2 linked regions of the Thioclava sp. GXIMD2076 genome follow. The protein of the gene in region 1 interacts with the protein of each later gene in a pairwise test. Links are inferred from orthologs where the notes say so. Each region holds a gene or a part of one and is shown on either strand. Other genes may lie near its edges.

What was found. The genes of interacting proteins can lie anywhere in the genome.
Region 2: the proteins of rlmB (region 1) and tsaE interact in binary tests that used the Escherichia coli proteins (3 or more experiments, as listed by UniProt). The link is inferred for Thioclava sp. GXIMD2076 from one-to-one orthologs.

Annotation. Positions count from the first base shown.
Region 1 is NZ_CP149932.1:24,867-31,879, forward strand. The notes cover bases 1,366-4,105. They hold rlmB (23S rRNA (guanosine(2251)-2'-O)-methyltransferase RlmB), read right to left. Parts: upstream 3,265-4,105; coding sequence 2,467-3,264; downstream 1,366-2,466. Other genes in these bases: WDB91_RS00155 (cupin domain-containing protein), read right to left, coding at 1,366-1,660; WDB91_RS00160 (CoA-binding protein), read right to left, coding at 1,810-2,232; WDB91_RS00175 (hypothetical protein), read left to right, coding at 3,616-4,105. Also shown: WDB91_RS00150 (TRAP transporter large permease), read left to right, coding at 1-1,009; more of WDB91_RS00155, read right to left, coding at 1,082-1,365; more of WDB91_RS00175, read left to right, coding at 4,106-4,602; WDB91_RS00180 (hypothetical protein), read left to right, coding at 4,819-7,013. UniProt on the Escherichia coli protein: Specifically methylates the ribose of guanosine 2251 in 23S rRNA.
Region 2 is NZ_CP149932.1:533,688-540,766, forward strand. What follows is about bases 1,302-4,107. They hold tsaE (tRNA (adenosine(37)-N6)-threonylcarbamoyltransferase complex ATPase subunit type 1 TsaE), read right to left. Parts: upstream 3,043-4,107; coding sequence 2,560-3,042; downstream 1,302-2,559. Other genes in these bases: WDB91_RS02670 (nucleotidyltransferase family protein), read right to left, coding at 1,302-1,610; WDB91_RS02675 (phosphotransferase), read right to left, coding at 1,586-2,560; WDB91_RS02685 (PAS-domain containing protein), read right to left, coding at 3,083-4,107. Outside these bases: double-strand break repair protein AddB, read right to left, coding at 1-928; more of WDB91_RS02670, read right to left, coding at 921-1,301; more of WDB91_RS02685, read right to left, coding at 4,108-4,576; WDB91_RS02690 (ActS/PrrB/RegB family redox-sensitive histidine kinase), read right to left, coding at 4,728-6,107; WDB91_RS02695 (SCO family protein), read left to right, coding at 6,249-6,881; WDB91_RS02700 (ActR/PrrA/RegA family redox response regulator transcription factor), read left to right, coding at 6,970-7,079. UniProt on the Escherichia coli protein: Required for the formation of a threonylcarbamoyl group on adenosine at position 37 (t(6)A37) in tRNAs that read codons beginning with adenine.

The sequences.
Region 1 (7,013 bases):
TACCTGCGCGCTCTTCGGCGCGATCTCGGGCTCGTCCTCGGCAGCGATTGCAGCCATCGGCCAGATCATGATCCCGCGCATGATCCGTGAGGGCTACCCCGCAGGACATGCGACGGCGCTTGTGGCCTGCTCGTCGGTTCTGGCGCTGATGATCCCGCCCTCGATCCCGATGATCGTCTTCGCCATCACCGGTGGTATCTCGGTGGGCGCGGCCTTCCTGTCGACGCTGGTTCCGGGCATCCTGCTGGCCGCCATCTATGTCGTGCTGAACTTCATCTTCCTGCGTAATGTCGACACGATCAAGGTCGAGGAGAAGCTGACCTTCGACCAGTCGGTAAAGACTATCGGCCGCTCGGGGGTAAGGGCGTTCTGGGCGCTCCTGATGCCGGTCCTCATCCTCGGCGTGATCTATTCGGGCATCGCTACCCCCACCGAGGCCGCGGCCATCGCGCTGGTCTATGCGATCCCCGTGGGCTTCTTCATCTACAAGGGCCTGACACTGCGCAGCTTTGCGACCTCCTTCGTGCGTTCGGCCATCACCACCGGCTCGATCATCTCGGTGCTGTTCTTCCTCTTCATGATGAGCCGCGCGATGATCCTGCAGCAGATCCCCAAAGAGGTGGCCGAGGCGATGCTGTCGCTGTCGGACAACAAATATGTCATCCTGATCCTCATCAATATCGTGCTTCTTTTCATCGGCATGATCGTGGATGACATCTCGGGCTCGGTTCTGGCCGCGATCATCTTCCTGCCGGTCATCAACGAACTGGGCATCCACCCGATCCATTTCGCGGCCATCGTGGGCACCAATCTGGGCCTTGGCAACGTCTCCCCACCCTGTGCACCGATGCTCTACATGGCTGGCGGCGTCTCCAAGCTGACGCTCGACAAATATCTCAAACCAACGCTGAAATTCCTGATCTTCGGGCATTTGCCGATGACGATGATCGTGACCTTCTGTCCCGATCTGTCGCTCTGGCTGCCGCGCCTGTTGATGGGCATCCAGTAAAAGAAAGGCCCGAGGGATCACCTCGGGCCTTTTTCTATCCGCTTGGGGACAACGTCTCAGAATGCGTAGGTCTCAGAAGGTTGGCGGTGTGCAGGCACTGATCACAACACAGCGCACAGCGCCGATATTGCGGAAACGGTGCGGTTTGGTGGACGCGAATTTATAACCATCCCCCACTTGCAGCACCTCGACCTCGCCATCGACCTCCAAAAGCAGCTCGCCCTCGATCACGAACCCCGCCTCCTCGCCCTCATGGGTATAGGGCTCGCCGGTATCAGCGCCCGGCTCGTAGGTTTCGTAGAGCATCAGAAGCGAGCTGCCTTGGGAATAGCCCAGACGCTGCAACTTGGCCGCAGGAGACAGCGGGTTGATGCCCGAGCCATCCACCTGTTCGGGGGTGATGCGCTCCAGTTCGTCATGTCGGAACACGAACTTATCCACAACCGCCGCATCGCTTTCGAAAAACTCGGACAGGGTTAGATCGAGCGCTTCGAGGATTTTCTTGAGCGACGAAATCGACGGGCTCGTTTTGTTGCCCTCGATCAGCGAGATCATCCCGTTGGTGATGCCTGATTTCGCGGCCATTTCCCGCTGTGACATCTTGCGCGCCTTGCGCACGGCCTTGAGCCGTGCACCCACATCAAATTCCATCGCCTGTCCCGTTTGTATCCTTACGTCCGGAACATTTTCTTAGCAGGGCAACGGATTAATGACGAGAAAATCACGCAAATCCGAGCATTTACCGTAGTTTTATTCGGGATATGCAAAAATATTAAGCAACCCTGCACGATCACCCCGGTTTATAGCCCGAGACGGGGCATCTCGATCTTCGGGCAGCGGTCCTGCACCACGGTCTTTCCTGCCTGCTCCGCAAGCTCCGCGGCCTCGGCATTTGCCACCCCGATCTGCATCCAGACCGTGCGCAGCGACGGCAGATGCTCCAGCGCCTCGCGGGTGATCTCGGGCACCGCGTCGGAGCGGCGGAAGATATCCACCATATCCACCGCGATCCCGTCGGGGATCGAAGCGAGATCGGCATAGACGGTCTCGCCCAACTCGCTCTGCCCCGCCAGCCCCGGATTGACGGGAATCACCCGATAGCCTTTGCCTTGCAGGAATTTCGCGACCATATGCGACGGCCGGTCCGTGTTGGCAGAATAGCCGACCACGGCAATCACTTTGGTGGCTGTAAATATTTCGCGCAGGGTGGTGTCGGTCGTCATCGGCTTTACTCCCTTTTTCAGTCCCTTGCGGGAATCCTTCAAAAAAAAGCGCCCCGACCATAAGGCCTGGGCGCGAGTGCGGAACGAGGGACAGTGAACAAGGCGCAGCGGTTCCGAGTCTGCGCCTCCTGCCTATCAAGTTAGAAACGGCGGCGGCCATTTAAAGGCCCCGTCGCTATTCTCTCGACTATGTGATCCGTAAGATCGATTTTTTCGCGCGCCGTGGCAGTTCTGTCACGATTGCGCAGGGAGGCGACTGACAGCCGCATAAAGCGAAATCGCCGCGGCATTCGAGACATTGAGCGATCCGAAATCCGCTGCGAAGGGGATTTTCACCAGATGATCACACAGCTCGCGGGTGCGCTCGCGTAGCCCCGGCCCCTCGGCGCCCATCACCAGCGCGATCGGCAGATCGGAGGAGTTCGACAGACCCTCGGCCAGCGTCATCTCCGCCTCACCCGCGAGACCATAGACCACATAGCCGATCTTCTGGAGCTGCTCGATGGCATCGCCAAGGTTCTGGATGCGCAGATAGGGCTGCCGCTCCAGCGCGCCGGAGGCGGTTTTCGCCAAGGCGCCGGTCTCGGGCGCCGAATGGCGATGCGGTGCCACAACGGCCCGCGCGCCGAACACCTCCGCCGAGCGCAGGATCGCACCCACGTTATGGGGATCGGTCACGCGGTCGAGAAGCACCACCACCGGAGAGCCCTGCCCCGGTTCGCAGACATCCACCAGCTTGCCCCAGTCGAGAGGCTTCACCTCGAGTGCCGCCCCCTGATGGACCGAATCCTCGGAGATCGGCACGTCCTTGGTAAAGCGGCGCACATCGACGATCTCCGGTTCCATGCCCGATTGTGCGATGGCCTCGGCCAGTTTGTCGGCGGCATTCTTGGACAGGACCAGACGCAGTCGCGTGCGGTTGGGATTAAGCAGCGCATCACGCACCGCATGAATACCGAACAGCCATACGGTTTCCGCCGCCGCTGCGCGTTTCGAACGTTCTTTGTCGATGACCCAAGACGGCTTCTTCATCGGATTCCCCTTATATACTTGATCTTCTTCCTGCGCATTTGCGCGCCAATTGGCAAGCCCGAGAAAGAGTTGCAAGAAAAATCGAAAAAGGTGCTTGACGGTCCCCGCCACTCTCCGTAAAAGCCGCCACACAGCGTCGGGTGACGTGCTGCAAGGTGCGGCAGCGGACTGTAACTCCGCCGGGGAGACCCACGCCTGGTTCGATTCCAGGGTCACCCACCACTACCCCTCAGGGGTTCTGGTGATACGCTGTAAGCTCCTGAAAAATATGTGATTAGGAAAAGACATAGCTCTGTCTTTTCTGGCAGCGTTGCGCTTAGTATACTCGCAACATTCGATCCGGAGCCCTTCATGTCGCAACAATCGTCAGAAGAAAACTTCATCGTGCTCTGCATCGCCCAGCGGGGGCGTCTCGAGCATGAGGCCGTGGTCTTTACACGCTCTTTCCGCGCGACAAACCCCGAGTTCAAGGGACGGCTTATCGTGGCCGAACCCACAGGTGCGCGCTGGCGCGAGCCCACCACCCTCACGCCGGAGATCCGGGCCATTCTCGAAGAGGACGGCGCCGAGATCCTGCCCTTCGAGAATCGCCATTTCGGCGAAGACTATCCCTATGGCAACAAGATCGAGGCGCTGGCCGCCCTTCCGGCCCAACCTTTCATCTTCTTCGATACCGATACCGTTTTCACCGCGCCCCTGCCTCCGCTCGATTTCAGCTACCCGACCGCCTCCATGCGCCGCGAGGGCACATGGCCCGAACCGCCGCTTTATGGACCGGGCTATCACGAAATCTGGAAATGCCTCTATGACCGGTTCGGCATCGCCTTCGAGCCGACGCTCGATCTGAGCCAGCCCGAGGAATTCTGGAAACGCTTTCTCTATTTCAACGCGGGCTGGTTCATGGGCGCTGATGCGCAGGAATTCGGGGCGCGCTTCCTGCGCTTTGCGCTTTCCATCCGTGACGAGACGCCCGATGAGCTGGCCTGCCAGTCGCTCGACCCCTGGCTCGATCAGATCGCGCTGCCGCTGGTCATCGCCTCGCTCGGCGGCGGCCGTCCGCCCGCAAGCCTCGACGCGCTCGATGGGGCGTCAAGCTGCCATTACCGCACGCTTCCCCTTCTCTATGCCCGAGAGAGCGAAAGCGCCATCGCGATGGTCGAAGAGGTCTGCACGCCCAACCGGATCAAAAAAGTGATCAAGGCCTATGAGCCGATCCGCAAACTCGTGCTACAAGGGAAAGGCAAGAAGATCCGCGCGCTCTTCGACCAGAACGACCTGCCGCGCCGCGAGAAGGTCATGCGCAACCGGATCAAGCGCGAAGGGCTCTGGCTACGATAGCTTTGCGCGCCCTACAACCGGCCCTTCCGGCAGGAGCGCTCCGGCTCGGGCACCCCGTGCAAGCTCCTGCCGATATGGGCAGCGCTTTGCCGAAGTCTCCGGTAAAATCACCCATCAGGGTGGTTCGCCGCTTTCCTTGAAAGCCGTTCTCGGCTACCAGTAACAAAACACCAAAACGGTGCCTTTAGGCCCCGATGAGACGCACCGAGCCAGACCATGAAACCTCAATTCGCCCTGAATTTCGCGGACGAAACCGTCAGCCTCCTTGCACGCCACAGCTATGGCTGGATGGCGCATGGGCAGGTCCGGCTCGATGACGAGGCGGGGCTCGAGGCAGGGATGGCCGCGCTGCGCGCCAAGGTGATCGAGCTGGGCGGGGCGGAGTTTGCCACCAAGCTCGTCATTCCCGCCTCGCAAATCCTCTATACCGCAGTGCATGCCCCCGGCCCGACCATCGCCGAGCGCCGCCGCCAGATCGAGGCCGCTCTGGTTGGCATGACACCCTATCCGGTGGAAGATCTGGTCTTCGACTGGTCCGGTCCCGGAAAGACGGTGCATGTGGCGGTGATCGCACGCGACACGCTGCGCGAGGCCGAGGATTTTGCCGAAAGCCACGGAATGCGGCCTGTCTCCTTCGTTGCACTGCCGCAGGGCGAGGAGTTCATGGGCGAGCCGTGGTTTGGCCTGACCACCTATGCGCCCGAATATCTGGCGCAGGGCGATTATGTGCAACCCGACCACAAGGCCATCGTGATCTGCACCCCCGAGGAAGGCGCCGCGGCCATCGCCGCAGCCCAAGCCGCCTCCGAGGCCGCGGAAGCCGAGGCGCGCGCCGCCGAAGCGGCCCGCGTTGAGGAAGAACGGCTGGAATATGAGCGCCTCGAAGCTGAACGGCTCGAACAGGAACGGCTGGAACACGAGCGCATCGAAGCCGAACGGCTCGAACAGGAACGGCTGGAACACGAGCGCCTCGAAGCCGAACGGCTCGAACAGGAACGGCTGGAACACGAGCGCCTCGAAGCCGAGCGGCTCGAACAGGAACGGCTGGAACACGAGCGCCTCGAAGCCGAGCGGCTCGAACAGGAACGGCTGGAGCGCGAGCGCCTCGAAGCCGAACGGCTCGAACAGGAACGGCTGGAGCGCGAGGAGGCCGAGCAAGAGGCCGCGCGGGCGACATATGCCCGTTCCGCGCAGGACTACGAGCCTGCCGAAGCGGAGCCCGCTCAATCCTATGGCGCTCCTTCCGCTTATGACACCGGCAGATATGTTATGGACCCGCCGCAATGGCAGGACGAAATTGACGACATGCCCGAGGATATGCACGACACCCTGCATGCCCGGACGCCGCGCAGCTCGCTGGCCGAGGAACTGGCGGTCTATGGTCAGGAGCCGAGTGAGGAAGAGCGCCGTGAAGCCGAATATGGCAGCGACTTCGGCGCCGAAAGCGGCCCCTATACCGAGGACGAGTTCGCTGAAAGCCCGCAGGCCGCCTCCGCGACGATCGGGGCTGCCGACCGCGCCAGCGCCCAAACACAGAGCTGGCAGAATGGCGGCTCGGACCGGATCTCGATCCCCGAGAGCGATCTCGACCGGCTGCGTGCCGAATTCGGCGTCGAACGGCCCGAAGATATGCCCGGCAAGAATGCCTCGCTCGCCGCACAGAAAGCCGATGCCGAACAGGCTGCGGCAACGCCCAAATTGAGCGGGGCGCGCCGCGACCTGCCCGCCATCGGCAAGGGCCCTGCCCTGCATGCCGAACGTGGGAACGAAAAAGAGGCTTCGGCCAGATCCACGCCCGAACGCAAGGCAGGCGAGCTTCGCAAACCTGTGATCGCCCCTGTCACGGAGGGCCCCGCCCTGTCGCGCAAACCGGTCGCGGCAGAGGATGCAACCAACCCGCAGGGACGTGTCTCGATCACTGCCCGCGTCAGCCGCGCGGCAGACGAGGAAGATGATGCCCCCGCAGGGGATCTGTCGGAGCGTATCGGTGGCAAGCCGAAATATCTCGGGCTGATGCTGACTGGCGTGCTGATCCTCGTCCTGGCCATTCTGGCGATGCTCATGGGCAACGGCTCCGAGAGCGAGGACCTGCCCGCGGCTCAGGAGCAATCCGCACTCTCGCCGGACGCTGCCCGGACAGAAAGCGCACAGACTGACAGTGCTCAGACCGACGCTGATCAGGCCGACGCTGCGCAAACAGATACCACACTGACCGAAAGCCCTACCGCTACAGAACCGGCCACTGCCGAGCTGTCCCCCGAGGCGGCCGCCAGCGATACGGCCTCGGCAACCGCCGAAGCGCAGCCCGTCGCTGCAACCGGCAGTGTCGATATGCTCGACACCCCTGCAAAGCGCGACCCCGAACCGACAGTGCCTGACGCCCCCCCACCCTATAACCAGCTGGCCCGCAT
Region 2 (7,079 bases), 510 kb from region 1 along the record:
GCAGATCGGGCAGATCCGCGCCCTCGCGCATCCATTGATCGGTCACCGGAGCGGGGCGTAGCGCCAGCGAGATCAGCGCGTTACGCTCCGGTGAAGGCTCGGAGCGGTCATGCCAGCGGATCACATCGCCGGGCTCCGCCTCGACCGCATCCAGCATCGCGCGATAGCGGTATTGCGGGTGATCCTCGATCGGGAAACTGCCCGACTTCAGGCTTTTCCACGCATGCTCCGGCATCGAGAAATCAAACCCCGGCAGCACCAGCGCGCCTTGGGGAAGCCGTGCAACCGCCTGCATGAACAGCCCCGTGGCCCCGCGCGAGCCGGTCGAACCCGCCACGATGATCGGATCTGTCGGCCCTGCTTCCGCCCAATCCGCGATGATCTGCTCGACCACACGGCGCTGGCGGGCTTCGGCATCGGGGGTTGCGTCAGCCTCGAAATAGCGGGCAACAATGCGAATGAAATCAAGGCTCAACCGCCAGTGTTGCGCATGGGTATCGGCAATCTCCAGCGCCTCGAGATCGTCGGGCGTCACGCCCTCGCTCTGCATCTCGGCCATCAGCGTGGCCAGACTGTCAGCCAGCCCGAAGATCCCGTGCCCCGCCTCGAACCCCGGCAAACGGTCGACCAGCCCCGCGACCAGCTGCGCCAGCTCGAGCCGCCGCCGGAGCGCGGGCTCGGCGGGGGGCAGCCCGCGCATGGGCGCCCGCCCGAGATCGGTCACCAGTTTCAGCTGCGGCAGAAACCGCGCTCCATGTCGGTCGAATTCCTCACGCACACGGCGTAGCATCCGCCCCGAGTTCAGATAGAGCCGCACCCGCGCCATGGCCTCGGGCGGCTGGTCCTGCATCCGCGCGATCAGACCTGCCACCAGCTCGCGGGGAAAATCCACGCCGCAAGGCAGCGCATAGATGCCGCGCTCAATCATCGGCCTGCTCCAGCAGCGCCTCGGCCAGCGGAATACTTTCGGGACGCCCGACATCACACCAGCCGCCCGGATGGACGAGACCGTACACCCGCCCCTGTGCCAGCATCCTGTCCCAGAGCAGGTTCAGCGAAAACGCGGCTTCAGGAATTTCCGAAAGTTCTGACGGATCGATAAGCTGCGCACCAGTATAGACAAATCCGGGACCACGCGTCAGGCGCCCCTCCGTCAGGGTAAAATCGCCCGCGCCTTTATGACCCGTCGCCCGTTCCGGCGGCACCAGCATCAGCAGCGCTGACATCTTCTTCGGGTCCCATGCTGTGCGCAGGGCCGCGATCGGATTCGGGCCTGTCCAGATGGCATCGGTATTGAGCGTAAACACAGGCCCCTGCCCCAGAAGCGGAAGCGCCTTGCGCAGCCCGCCACCGGTTTCCAGAATCTCGTCCGTCTCGTCGGAAATCATCACATCGGACCCTGCCAGATGCCGGACGATCTGATCGCCGCGATAATGGATATTGGCGACGCTCCGTCCGATCCCGGCCTCCACGACCAGATCGAGCGCATGATCAATGAGCGGACGCCCCGCCACCTCAACGAGCGGCTTCGGACAATCCGCGGTCAGCGCCCCCATCCGCGTGCCGAAACCGGCGGCAAACAACATCAGACTATCGGGCGTGTCGCACATTGTCGGCGTATCTCCTCGATCAGGGGGACATCGGGGCGCGGCATAGCTGCCATGACCGTTGCGCGCAATTGCGCGAGGGCGGGGTGGGCCAGATTGTGATCGAGATGTCCCCAGACGCGCGGCATGAACTCGAGATAGCGCGGCTTGCCCATTGCCACGCACAGGCGCACGAAAATTCCCAGAATGCGCAACGCACGCTGCGCCCCGAGACAGGCGTAAATAGCAGAAAAAATTGCGTTATCCTGCCCCGTCATGGCGCAATAGCGCGCGATCTGGGCTGTTTCAGTCTGGCGCGAGACATCGCGCCGTGCATCCTGCAGGGCCGAGACGAGATCATAGGCGGGATGGGCCAGGACCGCGTCCTGATAATCCAGAAGTCCGAGCCGGGCGACGCCCTGCCGCGCGGGCAGAAGGAGCGCATTCTCGGCGTGGAAATCCCGGAGCGACACAACCCGCTGACCGTCATCCAGCGCCTCGAACGCGCGGGCAATGTCCCCCGAGAGATCCGCCGCCGCCGTCATCGGATACCAGTCCTCGGTCAGCTTCGTCAGCGCGGCAAGCCCGCGGCCATCCAGTTCCGTCAGACCCGCGGGCGGTGTCACCGCACGCAGGGCAACCAGCACATCGGTGATCAGACCGTAAAGCTCGTCCTCGCGGGCGGGGTCGGCGCCAATGAGCCGCGCCACAAGGTCATCCCCCAGATCCTCGAGCAGCAGCAACCCCTGCTCTGGCGCGCGGGCATAGATCTGCGGGACCGAAAACCCCTGCGCCGCCAGCCAGTCGGTCATGCGGAGGAACCGTTGCAACTCGTCTCCCGGCTGGGTGATCATGAGGACGGCGGGGCGCTCTCCCCCGACCCGCTCGTAGCGACGGGCAGAAGCATCGCCGGCAAGCGGCTCGCGCTGCGCACCGCCCCAGCCTGCCTGCGCGAGGAAGCGCTCGATGTCCATCACAGCCCCTCCAGCATATCCGGCAGACGCCGCGCCCATGTCTCGTCGCCGCTGAAGACCACCTGCCGTGCCGCACCATCTTCTGTCAGCGAGAAGGCAAGGTGCAGCGCGGCATGGGGGACCAGATCTCCCAGACGATCGGGCCATTCAACCAGACAGATCGCGTCATGGAAGGCCTCCTCGAGCCCGAGCTCCAGAACGTCATCGGGATGGGAAAGGCGATAGAGATCGCTATGCCAGATCTCGGGCTCGGCCTCATAGACCTGCACGAGAGTAAAGGTCGGCGAGGGCACATCCTCGAACATGCCGAGCCTTTCGAGCCGATACTGGATCAACGCCCGAGAAAAATGGGTTTTCCCTGCCCCGATCTGGCCGTCGAGCAACAGAACATCGCCCGCTTTCAGGAAGGGGGCGATGACGCGGCCAAGTCTGGCGGTGGCATCGGGATCGGCGAGAGGCAGGGTCAGGATAGGAGCGGTCATAGCGCCCGTTCTATCCTGACCGTTCGTCCATGCAAAGGCGCTATTGCGCTGCGAGTTTGCGAAGCGGCTCTACCTCGGCCAGCAGTTCCTTTTCGGCAAAGCTCGCCATAAGGGCTCCGCCCGCCAGTGGCACGAAACGGCAGGCAATTACCCGCCCGTCGCGCAGGGTCACATCCCCCGCCAGCGGCTCGCGCTCGGCCATCGCTCCCAAACGCAGGCGCGCGCGGCTCCAGACCTCGGTCGGCACACAGGCCTCGGCCCATGCGCGCAACGAATCATGCAGACACATCCCTGCCGATTGCGCGGGCCAAAGACGATGATAGACTGCATTGGCCGAACTCAGCTCGCCCGACGGCAGGAAAACGGCAACGGCTTCCGCGATATTGTCCAGCACCGCGCGATCCATCTCGCGTTCGGTATGAAACTTGCGCGTCAACGTCATCTCGGAGGTGATATCCTCGAAAAGGAAAGCGATCGCCCCGTCGGGATGCGGACGCCCTGTCACGCGATAGGTCTGACCATTGGGCAGGTTCCACGTCTCGGAATGATAACCGGCTGCCGCCTGTTTCTCGAGCGTGGTCATCTGCTCGCGCCAGCTTCGGTAGTCCTTCGGTTCGGCCATCATTCGGGTCTCGCGCAGGCGGTCGAGGAAGGCATAGAGCGAGGGACGTTTCGAGAGGAAATCCACCCCGAGGGCGGTCAGATCACTGAGCGCGGGGTTGAAGAGCTGCAACTGGCGCTGACGGTTGAAGATGGCCAGCCCGATCGGCAGATCGGCAAAGGTCTTGGTCAGCGTCTGGACGAAATCGCGCAGTGCTTTTTCGGCATAAACCGTGGCATCCGCCGATTGCGCGAAATGCACCCAGTTGTCCCCCAGATGATAGCTGTAGCAATCAAACCATGTATCGATCCCGTCCTCGTCCTGGAGCATCACGCGGCGCGGCGCATATTCGGTCTGTTCCAGTTCGAGTTTGAACAGCTGCGGGAGTGGCCAGCTGAGCGTAACCTCTTCCTCCGCCAGAGACCCGGCGCGCAGCAGATAGGCTCGGTTGGCCCAGATCGTCTCGCCGGCTGCGCTTTCCTGCCAAACCAGAGAGGGCGACAGATCGAGCGCATGGCGCAGGTTCTCGAGTTCGTCCTCGAGCGCGCGCTGCGACAGCCCGTCCACCAGAAGCCCTTGGCCCTCGGCTTCCGGATCAACCAATGTGATCCGCGTCAAGCCGTTCACATCCTCGGCAATGAGCCGCAGCGGCGCCCCGCCATTCGGACCCGGAAAGCCGGAGACCTCGATCCGCCCGATCTCGGCAATACCCGCGAGCCGGTCACGCACCGATTCGAAGCGCGGCGTCAGGAAGGCGATGAGGCGTCCCCAGTCACTCGAGGCCAGAGGGGAGGCTTCCAGAAGAGTCCGTGCCGGAGCGGTCGCATCGACAAGCTCCTCGTCATCGAAGAGCAGGACCGTCTGCTCGATCATCGGCTGGAGGGACCGCGCGTCCTTCTTGCGCTGTCCGGCCTGCAGGCGTGTAAGCAGCAAGATCGCCACCGACGCCGAAACGGCAGATGCGATCGCAACCAACCCAGTGATGACCAAAATTTCCAACATTTCCCAGCCTCACGCCATAAACCGAGACCAAGAATGCAACACAATGGTTAATGCGTAGTTAAGCTTAATAAAACGTTTCGCATCAGCTCTCTATGGGAACATTCTCGCCAAGGGCCTCGCGCTCGGGTGCCAGAAGACGCTCGAGCGGCCATGCCAGCTCCACGATCGCGCCGGAGCGTTCGGGCTTGCGATTGGCCGCGACAAAAGGCGTGGTCCCGTTACGGAAGGTGATCCGTGCGCCCGTCCGCTCGAGCAGGGTCTTGGCAATGAACAGCCCCAGCCCCATCCCCTCATATTCTTTGCGGCTATTCGAGCTGCGCCCGTGCAGGAAAGGATCACCGATCCGGCCGATCACATCCGGCGCATAACCGCGCCCGTCATCACAGACCCGCACAACGATGGTCGAGCCACTCCAGAGCGCATCGACCCAGACCCGACCGTCAGCGAAATCCACCGCATTCTGCACTAGATTACGCAGCGCATGGATCAACTCGGGATAGCGATAGATCGCCGGTTGCTTATCACTGCCATCGCCAATCGGTTCTGTCGTAAAGATAATTTCCTTACCGCGATCCATGTGTGGCTCGGCCGCCTCACGCAGAACCGAGATCAGCGGCGCGGTGCGCAGATGCAGATCGTCCTTCCCCGCCCGCCCCATCGAGCGCAGGATATCGCGGCAACGGTCGGCCTGTTCGCGGATCAGGAGCGCATCTGCGCGCAGATCCTCGTCATCGGCCAGTTCGTCGGCAAGCTCGCTCGAGACCAGCTTGATCGTGGCAAGCGGCGTGCCCAGCTCATGCGCGGCAGCCGCCACCACTCCCCCCAGGTCGGTCAGCTTCTGTTCGCGCGACAGAGCCAGCTGCGCGGCCAGAAGGGCCTCGGCCATCACGCGGCTGTCATGCGAGATCCGCTGCGCATAGGCACCAAGGAACACCACCCCGATCACGATTGCCGTCCAGTATCCGAACTCGAACAGTTCGGGCAGCTGGATCACCTCGCCACCGGTCGATACCAGCGGAATATAGAGCCCCGCCACCAGCGTCGTCAGCACCAGCGTCACCGCCCCGATCAGCATCGTGGCCCGCCATTCAAGTGTGGTCGCCGCAATCGTGGTAGGGACAAGGATCAGCAGCGCGAAAGGATTGTTCAGCCCGCCGGTCAGCAGCAACAGCACCGCGAGCTGCGCCGTGTCAAACAGCAGGAGCGTCAGAACCGCCCCCTGCGACAACCTGCGGCTTTCCGGCGTCAGGAACAGCGCCAGCAGATTGACCAGCACCGATGTCCCGACCGTCGCCAGGCACCAGACAAGGTTGAGCCCGATTCCGAGCAGGAACCACGCCACCAGAATGGCCATCAGCTGCCCGATAACCGCAGTCCAACGCAGGAATGTCAGCGTGCGCAGCCGCACCCATTCATGGGAGGTGGGCCGATTGGCAGGGAGCGTCAGATCTGGAGCAACCATGCGGCTTTCCTTCCGTTAAGTCAAAATACAGCAAGGACAATCTACGAGCTTCAAAGAGGATGCCGTTGCTGGTAACAGTTACGCAAAATCCTCTTACCACCGTGACTTCAACTTGTCTGTCGTCGATACGGGAGAAAAGCGATGCCTCTCCAGACCAAACATTACGCTATCGCGGGCGCCATAATCGTTCTGGCAGGGCTCGTGACAGGCTGGGCGATCACACAAAGCGGCCCGAAAGATGTCTTTGCCGAATGCCGCGCTGCGGGTAGCGGGACCCGTGCGGATTTGGGGGGAGCCTTCACGCTGACTTCGGAAACCGGCGAGACCGTAACGGATAGGGATATCTTCACCAGGCCGACCATTCTCTATTTCGGCTACACCTATTGCCCCGACGTATGCCCGCTCGACACGATGCGGAATGCGCAGGCCACCGAGATCCTTGACGAGCGCGGCTACGATGTCCAGCCGGTCTTCGTGTCGGTGGATAGCGCCCGCGATACGCCCGAGAGCCTTACCGCCTTTACCGATGTCATGAGCCCGAAGATGATCGGCCTGACAGGCACCCCCGAACAGATCAAACAGGTCGCGAAAGCCTATCGCGTGTTGTTCTCGGTTCAGGACCCGAACGACCCCTACACCCTGATCAGCCATTCGACGCAGAGCTACCTCATCCTACCGGATCTCGGCTATGTGGACTATTTCGACCGCGACGCCACGCCCGACGAGATGGCAGACCGTATCGGCTGCTATCTGGATCACGCGAAAAACAGTTGACCCCAGGCGCTTTCGTCCCTGCAGCATTTGACCCCGTCCACATCGCTGCGTAAAAGACGACAAGCGTTGTAACTGTCCGGATTGTCCAATGGTTGAAGATCTCTCTGCCGAAATCGGCTCCGACCGGAGCCTGTTGCTGGTCGATGACGATCAGGCCTTTCTGACACGCCTTGCGCGTGCAATGGAGAAGCGTGGCTT